Bacillus pumilus: one gene and its partner. The protein of the gene in region 1 binds, or shares a complex with, the protein of each later gene. Links are inferred from orthologs where the notes say so. Each region holds a gene or a part of one and is shown on either strand. Other genes may lie near its edges.

Region 1 (5,058 bases):
ATGTATGCAGATAAAATGACCAAATCAATGGATATTGCGATTCAAGAAACGAAGCGAAGACGAGAGCAGCAAGAGGCGTATAATGAGAAATATGGAATTACTCCGCAAACCATCCATAAGAAAATCAGAGATGCCATTAAAGCAACAAAGATACATGAAGAATCGGAAGAATATGAAACAAATGCAGCACCAAAGCTGTCAAAAATGAGCAAAAAAGAACGAGAAAAAGTGATCGAAAAGGTCGAGATGGAAATGAAAGATGCAGCAAAAGCGCTTGATTTTGAAAAAGCAGCAGAATTAAGAGATCTATTGCTAGAGCTAAAAGCGGAAGGATGATTGCCTGATGGCTATGGAACGAATAGAGGTGAAAGGTGCTAGAGCCCACAACCTTAAAAATATTGATGTGAATATCCCGCGTGACCAGTTAGTGGTCATCACGGGTTTATCTGGTTCAGGAAAATCGTCGCTTGCCTTTGATACCATTTATGCAGAGGGTCAGCGCAGGTACGTTGAATCTCTTTCAGCGTATGCGCGCCAATTTCTCGGTCAAATGGATAAACCGGATGTAGATGCCATTGAAGGTCTTTCTCCGGCGATTAGTATTGATCAGAAGACGACGAGCCGGAACCCTAGATCAACAGTTGGAACCGTTACTGAAATCTATGATTATTTACGACTCTTGTATGCTCGAGTTGGGAAACCTATTTGTCCGATACATGGGATTGAAATCACGTCCCAAACGATTGAGCAGATGACAGATCGTATTTTAGAATATCCAGAAAGAACGAAATTGCAAGTGCTTGCGCCGGTCGTATCAGGCCGCAAAGGAACACATGTTAAAGTACTTGATCAAATTCGAAAGCAAGGCTATGTGCGAGTAAGAGTCGACGGAGAGATGGAAGATCTATCAGAAGAGATCGAGCTTGAAAAGAACAAGAAGCATTCCATTGAAGTCGTGATTGATCGAATCGTGGTGAAGGAAGGCGTTGCGGCTCGGCTGTCTGACTCCCTTGAAACGGCGCTGCGACTAGGTGAAGGCCGTGTGATGATTGACGTGATTGGACAAGAAGAGCTGTTATTCAGTGAACATCATGCCTGTCCGCACTGCGGGTTCTCTATTGGTGAGCTTGAGCCGAGAATGTTTTCATTTAATAGTCCTTTTGGTGCCTGTCCGAGCTGTGATGGGCTTGGCTCTAAACTAGAAGTTGACCCAGAGCTTGTCATTCCTAATAAGGATTTGACGTTACGACAGCATGCCATTGCCCCTTGGGAGCCGCAGAGCTCACAATACTATCCTCAGCTTCTTGAGGCAGTATGTACACATTACGGAATCGACATGGACATTCCAGTGAAAGATATACCGTCGCATTTATTCGATAAAATTTTATATGGCAGCGGCTCTGAACGGATTTATTTTAAATATGAAAATGATTTTGGTCAGGTACGTGAAAATGAAATTGAATTTGAAGGTGTTCTTCGTAACATTGAACGACGCTATAAGGAAACCAGCTCTGATTATATTCGTGAGCAAATGGAGAAGTATATGGCGAACCAGCCATGTCCGACATGTAAAGGATATCGTCTGAAAAAAGAGACGCTTGCGGTTCTGATCAATGGCAAACATATCGGAGAAATCACTGATTTGTCTGTCTCTGATGCCCTTGATTTATATGGTGAAATCGAGTTGTCTGAGAAAGATTTGCAGATTGCTCAGCTCATTTTACGTGAAATCAAAGAGCGCTTGTCCTTCTTAAATAATGTGGGATTAGATTACCTCACATTGAGCCGCTCGGCTGGCACACTATCCGGAGGAGAGGCGCAGCGGATTCGTCTGGCGACTCAAATCGGGTCAAGGCTGACAGGTGTTCTTTATATATTAGATGAACCATCTATTGGTCTGCATCAGCGTGATAATGACCGATTGATCGGGACATTGAAAAACATGCGCGATATCGGGAATACCCTCATTGTCGTAGAGCATGATGAAGATACGATGCTAGCCGCTGATTATTTGATTGATATTGGACCTGGAGCAGGAGTTCATGGAGGAGAAGTGATTTCAGCTGGAACGCCGGAAGAAGTCATGAAGGACAAGAAATCTTTAACAGGACAATATTTATCAGGAGAGAAATTTATCCCTCTGCCGATCGAAAGAAGAAAGCCTGACGGCCGCTATATTGAGATCAAAGGTGCAAAAGAAAACAACCTGAAAAACGTCAATGCGAAGTTCCCTCTAGGCGTCTTTACAGCTGTAACTGGGGTGTCTGGTTCAGGGAAAAGTACGCTTGTGAATGAAATTCTATTAAAATCACTTGCGCAAAAACTGCACAGAGCGAAGACGAAGCCAGGACAGCACAAAGAAATCAAAGGAATGGATCATTTAGATAAGGTGATTGATATTGATCAATCTCCAATCGGCCGTACGCCAAGATCCAACCCTGCCACGTATACAGGTGTATTTGACGATGTGCGGGATGTGTTTGCACAAACCAATGAAGCAAAGGTACGAGGGTATAAAAAAGGTAGATTCAGCTTTAACGTCAAAGGTGGACGCTGTGAGGCATGTCGCGGAGATGGCATCATTAAAATCGAAATGCACTTTTTACCTGATGTGTATGTGCCTTGTGAGGTGTGCCACGGGAAACGTTATAACCGCGAGACGCTTGAGGTCACATATAAAGGGAAGAACATTGCTGATGTGCTTGAAATGACTGTGGAGGACGCACTCCAATTTTTCGAGAACATCCCGAAAATTAAGCGGAAGCTTCAAACGATTTTTGATGTTGGACTAGGGTACATTACACTTGGACAGCCTGCGACGACATTGTCCGGGGGAGAGGCGCAGCGTGTGAAATTGGCATCTGAGCTTCACCGACGTTCAAACGGAAGGTCTCTTTATATTTTAGACGAGCCGACAACGGGTCTGCATGTGGATGATATTGCCCGTTTATTAAAAGTGCTTCAGCGTTTGGTCGAAAACGGAGATACGGTGCTAGTGATTGAGCACAACCTTGATATTATCAAGGCTGCTGATTACCTCGTTGATCTCGGACCAGAGGGCGGTGCTGGCGGCGGAACGATCATTGCCTCTGGGACTCCTGAGCAAATTGCAAAAGAAAAAGCTTCTTACACTGGTCGATACTTAAAGCCTATTTTAGAGCGTGACCGTAAACGAATGAAACAGTTGGTCAAAGAAATAGAAAGTGTGACTTCATCATAAAAAAACCCTCGTTAAGAGGGGTTTCAGCGTGTAGACAAACCCTCGCATTCGTTGTCAGGTCTGCGCGCTGGTGCTCACGAATGTTAAATTCGCTCTGCTGCGCCAGTGCTCGCTCTTTCTAGACTTCAAAGGTTTTCTATCACGCTGAAAAGAAGACAAAGGGCTAAAATCAAGATCATTTTAGCCCTTTGTCAACAATCTGAACCCCTCGTTAAGAGGGGTTTTCCTTTTATTGCGCATCTTCCTTTGGCATTAAATGACTGAGCTGCGTTAAATCCTTTAAAATATGCGTGCTGCTGCTGTCGAGCAGTACTTTTAAATAACGGATATCACCATACTGTGGATGAGACGGATGAATGGTCTCAAGCTCCCTGATCATATCGCTGTTCATGCTTTTTTGTTTCTGTATAAGGTCTAAAAGCGTTTGAGCCGTGTGGTTAGTATTATGATGATCTGTCAAAATAATTACCCCCTATAATGATAATCACCATCTTTTCAACATATTTTAAAGGGTAATCCGTGAAGAATCTACACTTAGGTGCAAAAAGATGTAATTTGTGTCTAAGGTCATATGTAAATCGAATGATTTTGAAACTTTTGATACGCAATAAACGTATGAGTTAGAAAGGAATTTTCATCATGAAGGAGCGAATATATATGAATAGAGATCAGTCGATCATTGCATCAATTTGTTATTTCAGTGTATTTTTTATGCCGTTTATTGTACCGATCGTGGCATATTTTGTAGTCGACCAAAAGGAACCGAAACGGCACGCGTTGCGAGCATTATGGTCACATGTTTTGCCAGTCGCAGCGTGCGTGTTGCTGGTTTTTGGGTCTATCCCATTTTTATTGTCGACACAGGCAAGTGACTCACTCATGCCAGTGATCACGATGCTCATCTTGTCCTTTTTAGTCGCTATTGGCTTTTTGATCTCTGTCATTTGGAATATCATTCAAGGTATTAAAGTACTTCAATCCATCAAATCGTAGGAGGGGCTTTGTATGAATGAAAAAGAACGCATTTTAAAATTAGTAGAAGACGGGACATTATCTGCAAAAGAAGCGATTACGCTGCTTGAAAAACTGGAGGGAAATCCGTCTGTTTCATTAGAAAAATCAACGGTTGATCACACCTTTCATGAAGAAAAAGCAGGCACGGAGAGCAAAGGAACTGGTACAGAAAATCTTGGTGCAAAGTTGTTTGGCTGGTTAGATTCTGCGGTGAAAAAGGTGAAAGACGTAGATCTTGATTTGAACTTTGGACAGTCGATCGACGTTGAGCACATTTTTCAGTTCAAAGACGCTTCGCTCTCTCATTTAGATATTCAATTGGCGAACGGCAGTCTCAATGTGATGCCTTGGGACGATGGTGATATTCGAGCAGAATGCCATGCGAAAATCTACCGTGCAGAAGACGGAGAGCAGGCAAGACAGCAATTTCTCAATCAATTGGACTGCGGCCTCGAAGGGGATAAATTTTTTATCCGGACCGAAAAGAAGACAATGAAAGTCAATGTCACTTTATATGTGCCACGTATCCAATACGATAAAATCAAGGTTAAGCTGTTTAATGGTCCGATCCGCGGGGAAAAGCTAAAGACAAAAGAACTTACTGCGAAAACCACCAATGGTGTTGTCTCTTTTGCCTCTTTACAGGCGGAAAAGGTTGGAATTGAAACAGCAAACGGACAAATTAAACTGGCGGATCACGAGTGTGGTATGATTGAAGTAGAAACCATTAATGGGCTTATTGACCTGCGCGGGAAAAGTGAGTCAATTGATGCCCAAAGCTTTAACGGAAACATTGCTGTTCAGCTGTCGGATGAGAAGTGCCG
Region 2 (11,143 bases), 3.2 Mb from region 1 along the record:
AGAAGTGATGAATGATTTTAACAAAAAGGTATAAGAATGATAAGCAAAGCACATACTGATCATAAAATCTCAGCATGGGAGGATCACGTATGGCTTTGCATTATTACTGCCGGCACTGTGGTGTAAAGGTTGGCAGTCTAGATGAATCCGCTGTTCAAAGTGAAGCACTTGGATTTCATCACTTAACAAATGAGGAAAGAAACGATATGATTTCTTATAGGGAAAATGGTGATTTACATGTACAAACCATTTGTGAGGATTGCCAAGAGGCGCTCGAAAGAAATCCTGATTACCATCAGTATCATACCTTTATTCAATAAAAAGCTTTGGTGTAGATAATAGACCAAAGCGTTTTTCTGTTTTAAACAAGCAGGGAGGAGGAGCCAAATGAAAAATATACAATCATTTATCAAACAAAGTGATGATTTTCAGTCCATTTTTAATGGGCTAAAGGAAGGGTTAAAAGAACAGCTGCTCGCCGGACTATCAGGCTCCGTCAGATCTTTATTTACAGCCGCTATATCAGACGAACTTAAGCGGCCAATGTTTATTGTGACTCACAACTTGTATCAAGCGCAGAAGGTAACAGATGATCTTGCCAGTGTGATGTCAGATCGCTCGGTCCTTCTTTATCCTGTGAATGAACTCATTGCTTCAGAAATTGCCGTTGCAAGCCCTGAGCTCAGAGCACAGCGTCTAGATGTTCTGAACCGGCTGGCGAATGGAGAAAACCCCATTATCGTCACCCCGGCTGCTGCGGTGCGTCGAATGCTTCCGCCAGTTGAGCTCTGGAAGGAGAGTCAGATCCATTTAAAGCTTGGTGAAGAAATTGATTTGGAGGCGTTTTCAAAACAGCTTGTACAAATCGGTTATGACCGGACGTCAATGGTTGCTGCGCCCGGAGATTTTAGTGTGCGCGGAGGAATCATTGATATTTATTCGTTAACGGAAGATCACCCAATTCGTATTGAGCTGTTTGATACAGAAGTAGACTCAATTCGAACATTCCACTCGGATACACAGCGTTCATTAGAAACACTTCAAGAAATTAAAATCGGTCCCGCAAAAGAGCTGATTGTGAGAGGGCCTGAACGAGTGAGAGCCATTGAACAGCTTGATCAAGGACTTGCGAAGAGCTTAAAGAAATTCAACTCGGACCAGCAAAAAGAATTGTTGCATCAACATATTTCTGCTGATCGAGAGAAGCTGCTAGAAGGTATCGTGACACAGGAAATGACGAAGTACCTGTCCTATTTCTATGAAAAACCTGCTAGTTTGCTAGATTACACTTCACAGGATACGATTATTATTTTAGATGAAATTAGCAGGATTCAGGAGATGGAAGAACAGCTTGAGCAGGAAGAAGCCGATTGGACAATTAGCCTGCTTGAAGAAGGCAATATTCTTCATGATTTATCCCTTTCTTTCCCGTTCCAACAACTGATCAATCAGCAATCGCGGTCGATTCTGTACTACTCCTTGTTCCTGAGACATGTCCAGCAGACAAATCCGCAAAATATCGTCAATGTATCTAGTAAGCAAATGCAGAATTTCCACGGTCAGATGAATGTGCTTGCAAGTGAAATTGAACGCTACAAAAAACAACAATACACAGTTGTCTTCTTAGGTGCGGATGAAGAGCGGACAGACAAACTGTCTTCTGTCTTACATGATTACGACATTGAAGCCGCTCTTGCCAAGCCGGCCGCAGAGCTTGTAAGCGGGCAGGTGTATATTTTACAAGGTGAGCTGCAAACAGGCTTTGAACTGCCGTTATCGAAAATTGCCGTGATCACAGAAGGCGAGCTCTTCAAGAAACGTGTGAAGAAGCAGGCGCGTAAGCAAAAGCTGACCAATGCAGAGCGAATTAAGAGCTATTCAGAGCTTCAAGTCGGCGATTATGTGGTGCACATTAACCACGGGATCGGTAAGTATTTAGGAATTGAAACGCTTGAAATCGGCGGCATTCATAAAGATTATTTAAATATTCATTATCAAGGAAGCGACAAGCTTTATGTACCGGTTGAACAAATTGATCAGGTACAGAAATATGTGGGATCAGAAGGTAAAGAGCCAAAGCTGTACAAACTAGGCGGCAGCGATTGGAAACGTGTGAAGAAAAAAGTAGAGTCCTCTGTACAGGACATCGCAGATGATCTCATTAAGCTGTACGCAGAGCGTGAGGCAAGCAAAGGGTATGCCTTCTCGCCTGATCATGAGATGCAGCACCAGTTTGAATCAGCGTTCCCTTACCAGGAAACAGATGATCAAATCCGTTCGATTCATGAAATCAAACAAGACATGGAGCGGGAGCGTCCAATGGACCGCCTACTTTGTGGAGATGTGGGATACGGAAAAACAGAAGTGGCGATTCGAGCCGCCTTCAAAGCAATTGCTGACGGGAAGCAAGTTGCTCTACTCGTGCCGACAACCATCTTAGCGCAGCAGCATTTTGACACGATTATGGACCGATTCCAAGACTATCCGGTCAAAATTGCTCAGCTGAGCCGTTTCCGTACAAGAAAAGAAACAACCGAAACGTTAAAAGGGTTGAAAAATGGAACGATTGATATGGTTATTGGTACACACCGTTTGCTTTCTAAAGATATTGTCTATAAAGACTTAGGTTTGTTGATTATTGATGAAGAGCAGCGTTTTGGTGTGACCCATAAAGAGAAAATTAAACAGATGAAAGCCAATATCGATGTACTGACATTAACGGCTACGCCAATTCCGCGTACGCTGCATATGTCTATGCTTGGCGTACGGGATTTATCGGTTATTGAAACACCGCCTGAAAACCGTTTCCCTGTTCAAACCTATGTGGTCGAGTACAATGGCGCTTTAGTCAGAGAAGCGATTGAGCGAGAACTAGCACGCGGTGGTCAAGTGTACTTCCTGTACAACCGTGTCGAGGATATTGAACGAAAAGCAGATGAAATCTCTATGTTAGTTCCAGATGCGAAAGTCAGCTATGCACATGGGAAAATGAGTGAGAACGAGCTGGAATCAGTGATGATCAATTTCCTTGAAGGTGAATCAGATGTATTGGTCAGTACCACCATCATTGAAACGGGAGTCGACATTCCAAATGTGAACACGCTCATCGTCCACGATGCGGATAAAATGGGGCTTTCTCAGCTGTACCAGCTAAGAGGACGAGTAGGACGCTCGAATCGTGTCGCATATGCTTATTTCACGTATCGAAAAGATAAAGTTCTTTCTGAAGTAGCAGAGAAGAGACTTCAAGCTATTAAAGAATTCACAGAGCTCGGATCAGGATTTAAAATTGCGATGCGTGATTTAACGATTCGAGGAGCAGGAAATTTACTTGGTGCACAGCAGCATGGATTCATTGATTCTGTTGGATTCGACCTCTATTCTCAAATGCTGAAAGAAGCCATTGAGGAAAGAAGAGGCGATACAACGGCTCAAGATAAATTCGAACCGGAAATCGATCTGCAAATCGATGCTTACATCCCGGACACTTACATTTCGGATGGGAAGCAAAAGATCGAGATGTATAAACAGTTCAGAGCGATTGGATCAATTGAAGAGCGAAAAGAGCTTCAAGATGAGATGATCGACCGATTCGGTGAATATCCGCAAGAAGTGGCGGACTTGTTCACGATTGCGACGATGAAAGTATACGCAGTGCAGGAACGTGTCGAACTGATCAAGATGGAGAAAGGCATTGTCAGACTCACCCTTGAAGAGCAAGCAAGCAGTGAAATCGACGGTCAAAAATTATTTGCCCTCGGCAGTAAATATGGCCGTGATATTGGCTTAGGAATGGAAGGCAGCAAGCTAATTATTTCTGTCCAAACGAAAGGCAAGAAGACAGGGGAATGGCTTGAAATCGTTCTGAATATGCTTCGGGGTCTTCAAGATGTGAAAAAAGAAACCATTCCATCTTCATAAAAATTTGTTTGTCTCTCGTGTATATTACGGTTGATGTGACGGATACTAATCTCAGGGTCAAGTGGTGAATGTTGCATAAAGTGGACGCTTTTGCTCCATTCACCCAACACATCATCAAACGAAAGAGAGGCAGCAGTGAATGAAAGCAACTGGAATTGTACGCCGCATCGATGATCTAGGTAGAGTGGTTATTCCGAAGGAGATTCGCAGAACATTGCGCATCCGGGAAGGAGATCCGCTTGAGATTTTCGTCGACCGCGATGGAGAAGTCATTTTGAAGAAGTATTCGCCGATTAGTGAGCTAGGAGACTTTGCGAAGGAATATGCTGATGCATTATTCGACAGTTTGGGTCATTCCATCCTGATTTGTGATCGAGATACGTATATTGCTGTATCCGGCAGTTCGAAAAAAGAGTACTTAAACAAATCCATCAGTGATTTACTTGAACGAACAATGGACCAGCGCAATTCTGTATTAGAAGAAAGCAAAAAAGAAATTCAACTTGTCGATGGTATTGATGATGACGTATCTGCTTATACCATTGCACCTATTGTTGCAAACGGAGATCCGATTGGCGCCGTCGTCTTATTTTCTAAAGAGCGTTCAATGGGGGAAGTGGAGCATAAAGCGGCAGAAACAGCAGCTGGCTTCCTAGCCCGTCAAATGGAACACTAGGTCTAATAATTCTATATCATTTTGATGAAACGAAAGAATGCCGATGAAATCATTTGATTTTGTCGGCGTTTTTTATATGGAATGAAACAAAACGAGAAATGTGCCGTCTACTCCTTAGAAAGAAACGGCTTTTCATTCACGTATGATATAATGAGTGCGTTTAACTGTAGATCTATTTTTAAAGGAGTCATCCATGAAAAATGCTGTGAATCAGCCGCATTGGCTTTTCCAGGGTGCGGTGATTTTGACCATCGCAGGCTTGTTATCAAAGGTACTAAGTGCCGTTTATCGTGTTCCGTTCCAGAACATCGTAGGAGACACAGGGTTTTATATTTATCAGCAAGTGTACCCCTTCCTAGGTATTGCGATCATGCTCGGCACCACAGGGTTTCCTGTCATGGTGTCCAAGCTTTTGAGTGAGCATGGGGAGGAGAATCGACGAATTATTACAAGGGTATCCTTGGTCTATATCACTTTACTGAGCCTGGTCTTATTTCTTTGTCTTTACATAGGAGCAGGCAGTATTGCGAGCCTTATGGCGGACAGTCAATTAATCCTGCTCATCCAAATGAGTGCTTTCGTGTTTTTATTTCTGCCGCTTACCGTGATGCTGAGAGGCGTTTTTCAGAGTGACGGTATGATGCTTCCAACGGCTGTTTCTCAATTGGTTGAGCAGCTCATCAGGGTAGGCGTCCTGCTTGTTTTATCCTTCTATTTCGTCAGGCACGGCTATTCGCTTTATGAAACAGGGGCGGGTGCAGTCTTCTCCTCCATAGCGGGAAGCGCGGCCTCGCTTATACTGCTTCTTTTCCTTTGGCTGACTTACCGAAAACAGTCTTCTGCACCTATGACAGTCAAGCGGGCGACACTTCGGAAAAAGGATGTTTTGAAGAGTTTGGTGCTGTATACATTCACGATTTGTGTCAGCGGATTGCTCATTTTATGGATGCAAATGATTGATGCCTTTCATCTGTATGCGTTGCTGCGCAGTGAGGGACTGAGTGAAGCCGCGGCAAAGGCGGCAAAAGGTGTGTATGACCGAGGGCAGCCGTTTTTACAGCTAGGGACAGTGTTTGCCATTAGCATCGGGACCTCTCTTGTGCCATTTTTATCTGCTGCCATGAGGAATGGAGAGCATGAAGCGATCAGGCAAAAAGTACGTACATCGTTTAAAACCACGTCAGTTTTAGGGATTGGTTCCGCAGTTGGGCTGATTTGTATTCTTTCGTCAGTCAATACCATGCTTTTTCGTAATGATTTAGGTACCGATGCGCTGCAAATATTCTGTATTTCCATCGCATTTACATCGATTGCGATTACGCAAGCAGCTTTACTTCAAGGGCTTGGGCATACTGTGTATCCGGCTGTTGTGGTGCTTCTCAGTGTGCTAGTGAAATGGATACTCACGCTTGCACTTGTGCCGCTATTTGGCATCTACGGTGCCGCATGGTCAACCGTGTGCGGTTTTCTCGCTGCCGCTCTGCTCAATGCCGTTTATTTGAGGCATAAAGGATGGATTTCGTTGAGAGAGTTGTTCCCAGTGAAAATTCTTTTATCGGCCGCTTTCATGGCCATTGTCTTAATAGGGTATCAGGCACTGTTTTCTTGGGTCATTCCCTTTGAAAAACGTCCTTTTTCCGTTTTAGAGAGCCTGACGTCAGTTTTTATTGGTGGTTTCGCCTTTTTATATAGTATTCTTAAGCTAGAAGTATTTACGGACGAGGAATGGAGACTCATTCCATTAGGAGAAAAGATTTTATATTTTAAACAGATGAGAGGGAATCAAAATGGCAGGTAAGATTACCGTCGTCGGTCTTGGGGCAGGCGACATGGATCAGCTGACGCTCGGTGTATACAAGCAGCTGAAGCAGGCGAAAGAAGTATTTATGAGAACGCAGGACCACCCGCTTACCGCAGAGTTGATGCAGGAGGTTCCATCGCTGACCTTTTTTGATGAGATTTATGAAAAGCACGATCAGTTTGATTCGGTCTATCAGGAAATCACGGAAATTTTATTTACAGAGGCTGCGGAAAAGGAGATTGTGTACGCAGTACCAGGTCACCCATTTGTCGCTGAAAAGACCGTCCAGCTATTAGTTTCTCAGCAGCAAGAGCGCGGGATTGAGGTGTCCGTTGCTGGTGGACAAAGCTTTTTGGATGCGACGTTTAACTCCTTGCAGATCGACCCCATCGAGGGATTCCAATTCGTTGATGCAGGAGATATGAGAGCGGACGATCTGAAATTGACCCAGCATGTCCTCATTTGTCAGGTATATGATCAGCTCACCGCTTCGAATGTGAAACTCACGCTGATGGAAAAGCTTCCAGACGATTATGAAGTCTATATTGTGACTGCGGCTGGAAGCAGCCTGGAACAGATTACTGCCGTTCCTTTATTTGAACTTGATCGAGATGTGTCGATAAATAACTTAACGAGTGTTTATGTGCCTCCGATTCAAGATGAAAAGCTGCTTTACCAACAATTTGACACCTTCCGTGACGTCATCCGTACATTAAGAGGTCCGGGCGGCTGTCCATGGGATCAAAAACAAACCAATGAGTCACTTAAACCCTATTTAATTGAAGAATGCTATGAACTGCTTGAAGCGATAGATGAAGATGATCCAGACCATATGGTGGAAGAGCTCGGAGATGTGATGCTGCAGGTGTTACTTCATGCTCAAATTGGTGAAGATGACGGCTTTTTCTCAATTGATGACGTCATCCAGCATGTCACAGAAAAAATGATTCGTAGACATCCCCATGTGTTTGGTGACACAAATGTTTCTGAAGCAGAAGAAGTGGTCGTCAACTGGGAAAAAATCAAGCAGCAGGAGAAGCCGGAGCGGGCAGCCTCTATGTTGCAATCCATCCCGGCGACGCTTCCAGCATTAACAAAGGCATATAAGCTCCAAAAGAAAGCCGCCAAAGTAGGCTTTGATTGGACAGATGTGAAAGATATTTGGAACAAATACGAAGAAGAAAAGCAGGAATTTCTCGTTGAAGTGGCAGAGAAGCCGGACGAAAGTGCAACGAAGCAGATGAAAGATGAATTTGGAGATCTTTTGTTTGTTCTCGTCAACATTGGAAGGTTCTATCAGCTAGAGCCTGAAACGGCGCTCGCTTCCGCCAACACAAAATTCATGCGTCGCTTTCAGCATATCGAACAAAAAGCAAAGGACATGGGACGTTCATTAGAGGACTTAACGCTAGAGGAAATGGACGATCTATGGAACGATGCCAAACGTATAGAAAGAGGTGAGCATACATGAGATTAGATAAATTTTTAAAAGTGTCCCGTTTAATCAAAAGAAGAACATTGGCAAAAGAAGTCGCTGATCAAGGCAGAATTTCGATTAACGGCACACAGGCGAAAGCCAGCTCTGATGTGAAAGAAGGAGACGAGCTTAAAATCCGTTTTGGTCAAAAACTAGTGACGGTTCAAGTCAACGAGTTAAAGGACACAACGAAAAAAGAAGAAGCCGCTGGCATGTATACTGTGCTAAAAGAAGAAAAAACAGCAGAATAGGGCTTGTTCTAAATGATCCTCCTGTCACATACAATGCAGTAACAATGCAAGTATGAGATATGGGGGATGTATAAATGAATCAATATTATAATCAACCTCAAGGCACGAAGCTGTCATCAGAAGCGGAGCACAATATCACAATGCGAAACAGAAAGCATTTAGATATTACCGGCGTCAAACAGGTGGAAAGCTTTGATAATGAAGAATTTCTGCTTGAGACGGTCATGGGGATTCTCGCTATCCGTGGAGAAAATCTGCAAATGAAAAACCTAGACGTCGAAAAAGGCGTTGTGTCGATTAAAGGACGTGTCTTTGACTTAATTTATGTAGATGAGCAGCACGGGGAGAAAGCTAAAGGATTTTTTAGCAAGCTGTTTAAATGACGCTGACAGTCCAGTTTTATACGATGCTTTCGATGGTAGCGATGGGCATCTGGCTGGGCGCATCGCTTGATACGTACAAGCTGTTTGTGAATCGGGAAAAGACAGCAAAATGGCTTTTGATTATACACGATCTCCTTTTTTGGCTGGTACAGGGTCTCTTATTCTTTTATGTTCTGCTGCTGACAAATGAGGGAGAATTCAGGCTTTATATCTTTCTAGCCGTTGCACTAGGTTTCTCGATGTATCAGGCATTGATGAAACAGCTGTATATGAACATTCTCAAATTTATCACGATGTGTATTTATCAAACCGTTCTCATCCTTAAAAGGCTGGTCATGTCGATCGTCTTCCAGCCGATCCGTTGGATTGTCACAATGGTCATAAGTGTTATACTGTTCTTGTTCCACTCGCTCTTACGTCTTGTTCGTTTTACGTTTCGGCTCGTGTGGAAGGTGCTGTCCATTGTTTGTTATCCGCTCATCTGGTTACTTAATGTGACCATTATTCATCGGATTCCCGAAAAATGGCGAACATCAATGAGATTGTTTTTCTCTAAAGGAGCAGGAATTTTACAAGGGACCAAGAAATTATCTGGTACCATCAAAACGAAATGGAAACAATTCTGGACAAAGTAAGAGAGGAGGCCTTCAACCTTGAACAAGAGAAAAAGAAATATCGCACAAATTCAAAATGATTACCAAAAACAAATGGAACAGCAAGCGCAACGCTTAAAACGCAAACGCCGTGGACTCCTTAGAAGGCTTACCGTGTTTGGTGTGATCGTGCTCATGTTTGCTGTCTTGGTGACAAGTGCCCTCTGGTCGCAATCGTCCTCATTAAAGGAAAAAGAAGAGAAGAAGGTTGCGCTCGAAAAAGAATTAAAGCAATTACAAACAAAGCAGGAAGATATTTCTGATGAAATTAAAAAGCTGAAAAGCAAGGAATACGTACTCGAACTGGCACGACGAGACTATTATATGTCCAAAAAAGGCGAAAAAATCTTTGATGTGGGCAATAAGAGCGATTAGCCTTGTTGACACTTAAAATTCAGTTTATGTATAATTGAACAAATGAGATTTTTTTATAAGTCTAAGGAGGAGCACTTTTTTTATGTCGATTGAAGTTGGCAGCAAGTTACAAGGGAAAGTTACGGGCATTACAAATTTTGGAGCTTTTGTGGAGTTGCCAGGCGGTTCAACTGGTCTCGTTCATATCAGTGAGGTAGCCGATAACTATGTAAAAGATATTAATGAGCATTTAAAAGTCGGTGAACAAGTTGAAGTGAAAGTGATTAACGTTGAAAAAGACGGTAAAATCGGCTTGTCCATTAAAAAAGCAAAAGATCGTCCTCAACAACAACAATCAAGACCGAGCAGAAATGATTTCCGTCCGAAGGAATCGTTTGAGCAAAAAATGAACAAATTCTTAAAAGATAGTGAAGACCGCTTAACATCTTTAAAACGTAACACGGAATCAAAACGTGGGGGACGCGGAGCAAGAAGAGGTTAACTTGTTGCTGCTTTCTATATATCTTTCACAACAAAGCACCTGCTGTCCGCAGGTGCTTTTTTTCTTGATCCATACGACATTTTTTGAGATTTCGTCATTTAATTTAAAACTTCCTATTGACGGACAAGCGATTCCTTTGTATTATAGATCTTGTGCTTCTTAGCGCATTTTTATTATGGCGGTGTAGCTCAGCTGGCTAGAGCGTACGGTTCATACCCGTGAGGTCGGGGGTTCGATCCCCTCCGCCGCTATCCTTTTTATTAGAACATAAAAGCAAGGCCCGTTGGTCAAGCGGTTAAGACACCGCCCTTTCACGGCGGTAACACGGGTTCGAATCCCGTACGGGTCATCTTCGAAAACAGCTTTCTTTAGGAAAGCTGTTTTTTTGTGTCTTCGTAAAATTCTGATGAAAGACATCGACTTTCATGAAAGTATGCCTTTTTGACGAATAAAGCGTCGAACGTTTTATGGAAACGACAACTTCTTTTGACAAAATTTCTTTTTCACCTTCGCTATAATGACAAGCAACGAATATCAGGTGGGGGATGAAAAGATGGAAAAACTAGAAAGAAGAACTGATTTAACAGGAGCGGGGTTTGAAAGAATCAGTGCAGGGTTAAAAAAGATGAAAAACCTGTTTCTTCATCATACGCATTCTCTTTTTTTCTATAAAGGGTTTATTTATGTCGTTCTTGGTTTTTTATTAGGACGAGCCTTTATATTATCTGAAATTATGCCGTTTGCTCTGCCTTTCTTTGGCTCCATGTTGCTTATCAAAAGAGATAAGTCCATGCTTGCTTGTCTCGCTTTACTTGCTGGAGCCATGACGATTTCACCTCAAAATGCATTGTTTGTGTTTGCGTCGCTGATCGTATTCCTTCTTATGTCCAAGGTGGTTTCTTTCATCATCAAAGACCCAGTGAAAACATTGCCGGTTGTCATTGTGCTGTCAATGCTGATCACCAGAGGAGCGTTTGTTTACCTAGAGCAAGGTGCTGTGCAAAGCTACGATTACGTCATGGCGGGTGTCGAAGCAGGACTTGCCTTCATTTTGACACTGATTTTCCTTCAAAGCCTGCCGATTTTTACAGTCAGGAAAATCAAACACTCCTTAAAGGTTGAAGA

Evidence for each region.
Region 2: the proteins of uvrA (region 1) and mfd are in contact, whole or in part, in a crystal structure (PDB 4DFC), measured with the Escherichia coli proteins. The link is inferred for Bacillus pumilus from one-to-one orthologs.

What each region holds. Positions count from the first base shown.
Region 1 is NZ_LT906438.1:3,268,415-3,273,472, reverse strand. The notes cover bases 1-3,420. They hold uvrA (excinuclease ABC subunit UvrA), read left to right. Parts: upstream 1-343; coding sequence 344-3,220; downstream 3,221-3,420. Other genes in these bases: uvrB (excinuclease ABC subunit UvrB), read left to right, coding at 1-336. Outside these bases: CKW02_RS17160 (hypothetical protein), read right to left, coding at 3,450-3,680; CKW02_RS17155 (hypothetical protein), read left to right, coding at 3,878-4,213; CKW02_RS17150 (DUF4097 family beta strand repeat-containing protein), read left to right, coding at 4,226-5,058. UniProt on the Escherichia coli protein: The UvrABC repair system catalyzes the recognition and processing of DNA lesions. UvrA is an ATPase and a DNA-binding protein. A damage recognition complex composed of 2 UvrA and 2 UvrB subunits scans DNA for abnormalities.
Region 2 is NZ_LT906438.1:62,411-73,553, forward strand. What follows is about bases 1-4,121. They hold mfd (transcription-repair coupling factor), read left to right. Parts: upstream 1-387; coding sequence 388-3,921; downstream 3,922-4,121. Other genes in these bases: pth (aminoacyl-tRNA hydrolase), read left to right, coding at 1-34; CKW02_RS00340 (anti-sigma-F factor Fin), read left to right, coding at 90-320; spoVT (stage V sporulation protein T), read left to right, coding at 4,061-4,121. In the rest of the region: more of spoVT, read left to right, coding at 4,122-4,597; CKW02_RS00355 (putative polysaccharide biosynthesis protein), read left to right, coding at 4,791-6,395; bifunctional methyltransferase/pyrophosphohydrolase YabN, read left to right, coding at 6,385-7,869; CKW02_RS00365 (RNA-binding S4 domain-containing protein), read left to right, coding at 7,866-8,126; sporulation protein YabP, read left to right, coding at 8,201-8,509; spore cortex biosynthesis protein YabQ, read left to right, coding at 8,506-9,144; CKW02_RS00380 (FtsB family cell division protein), read left to right, coding at 9,163-9,537; CKW02_RS00385 (S1 domain-containing RNA-binding protein), read left to right, coding at 9,620-10,018; spoIIE (stage II sporulation protein E), read left to right, coding at 10,572-11,143. UniProt on the Escherichia coli protein: Couples transcription and DNA repair by recognizing RNA polymerase (RNAP) stalled at DNA lesions. Mediates ATP-dependent release of RNAP and its truncated transcript from the DNA, and recruitment of nucleotide excision repair machinery to the damaged site.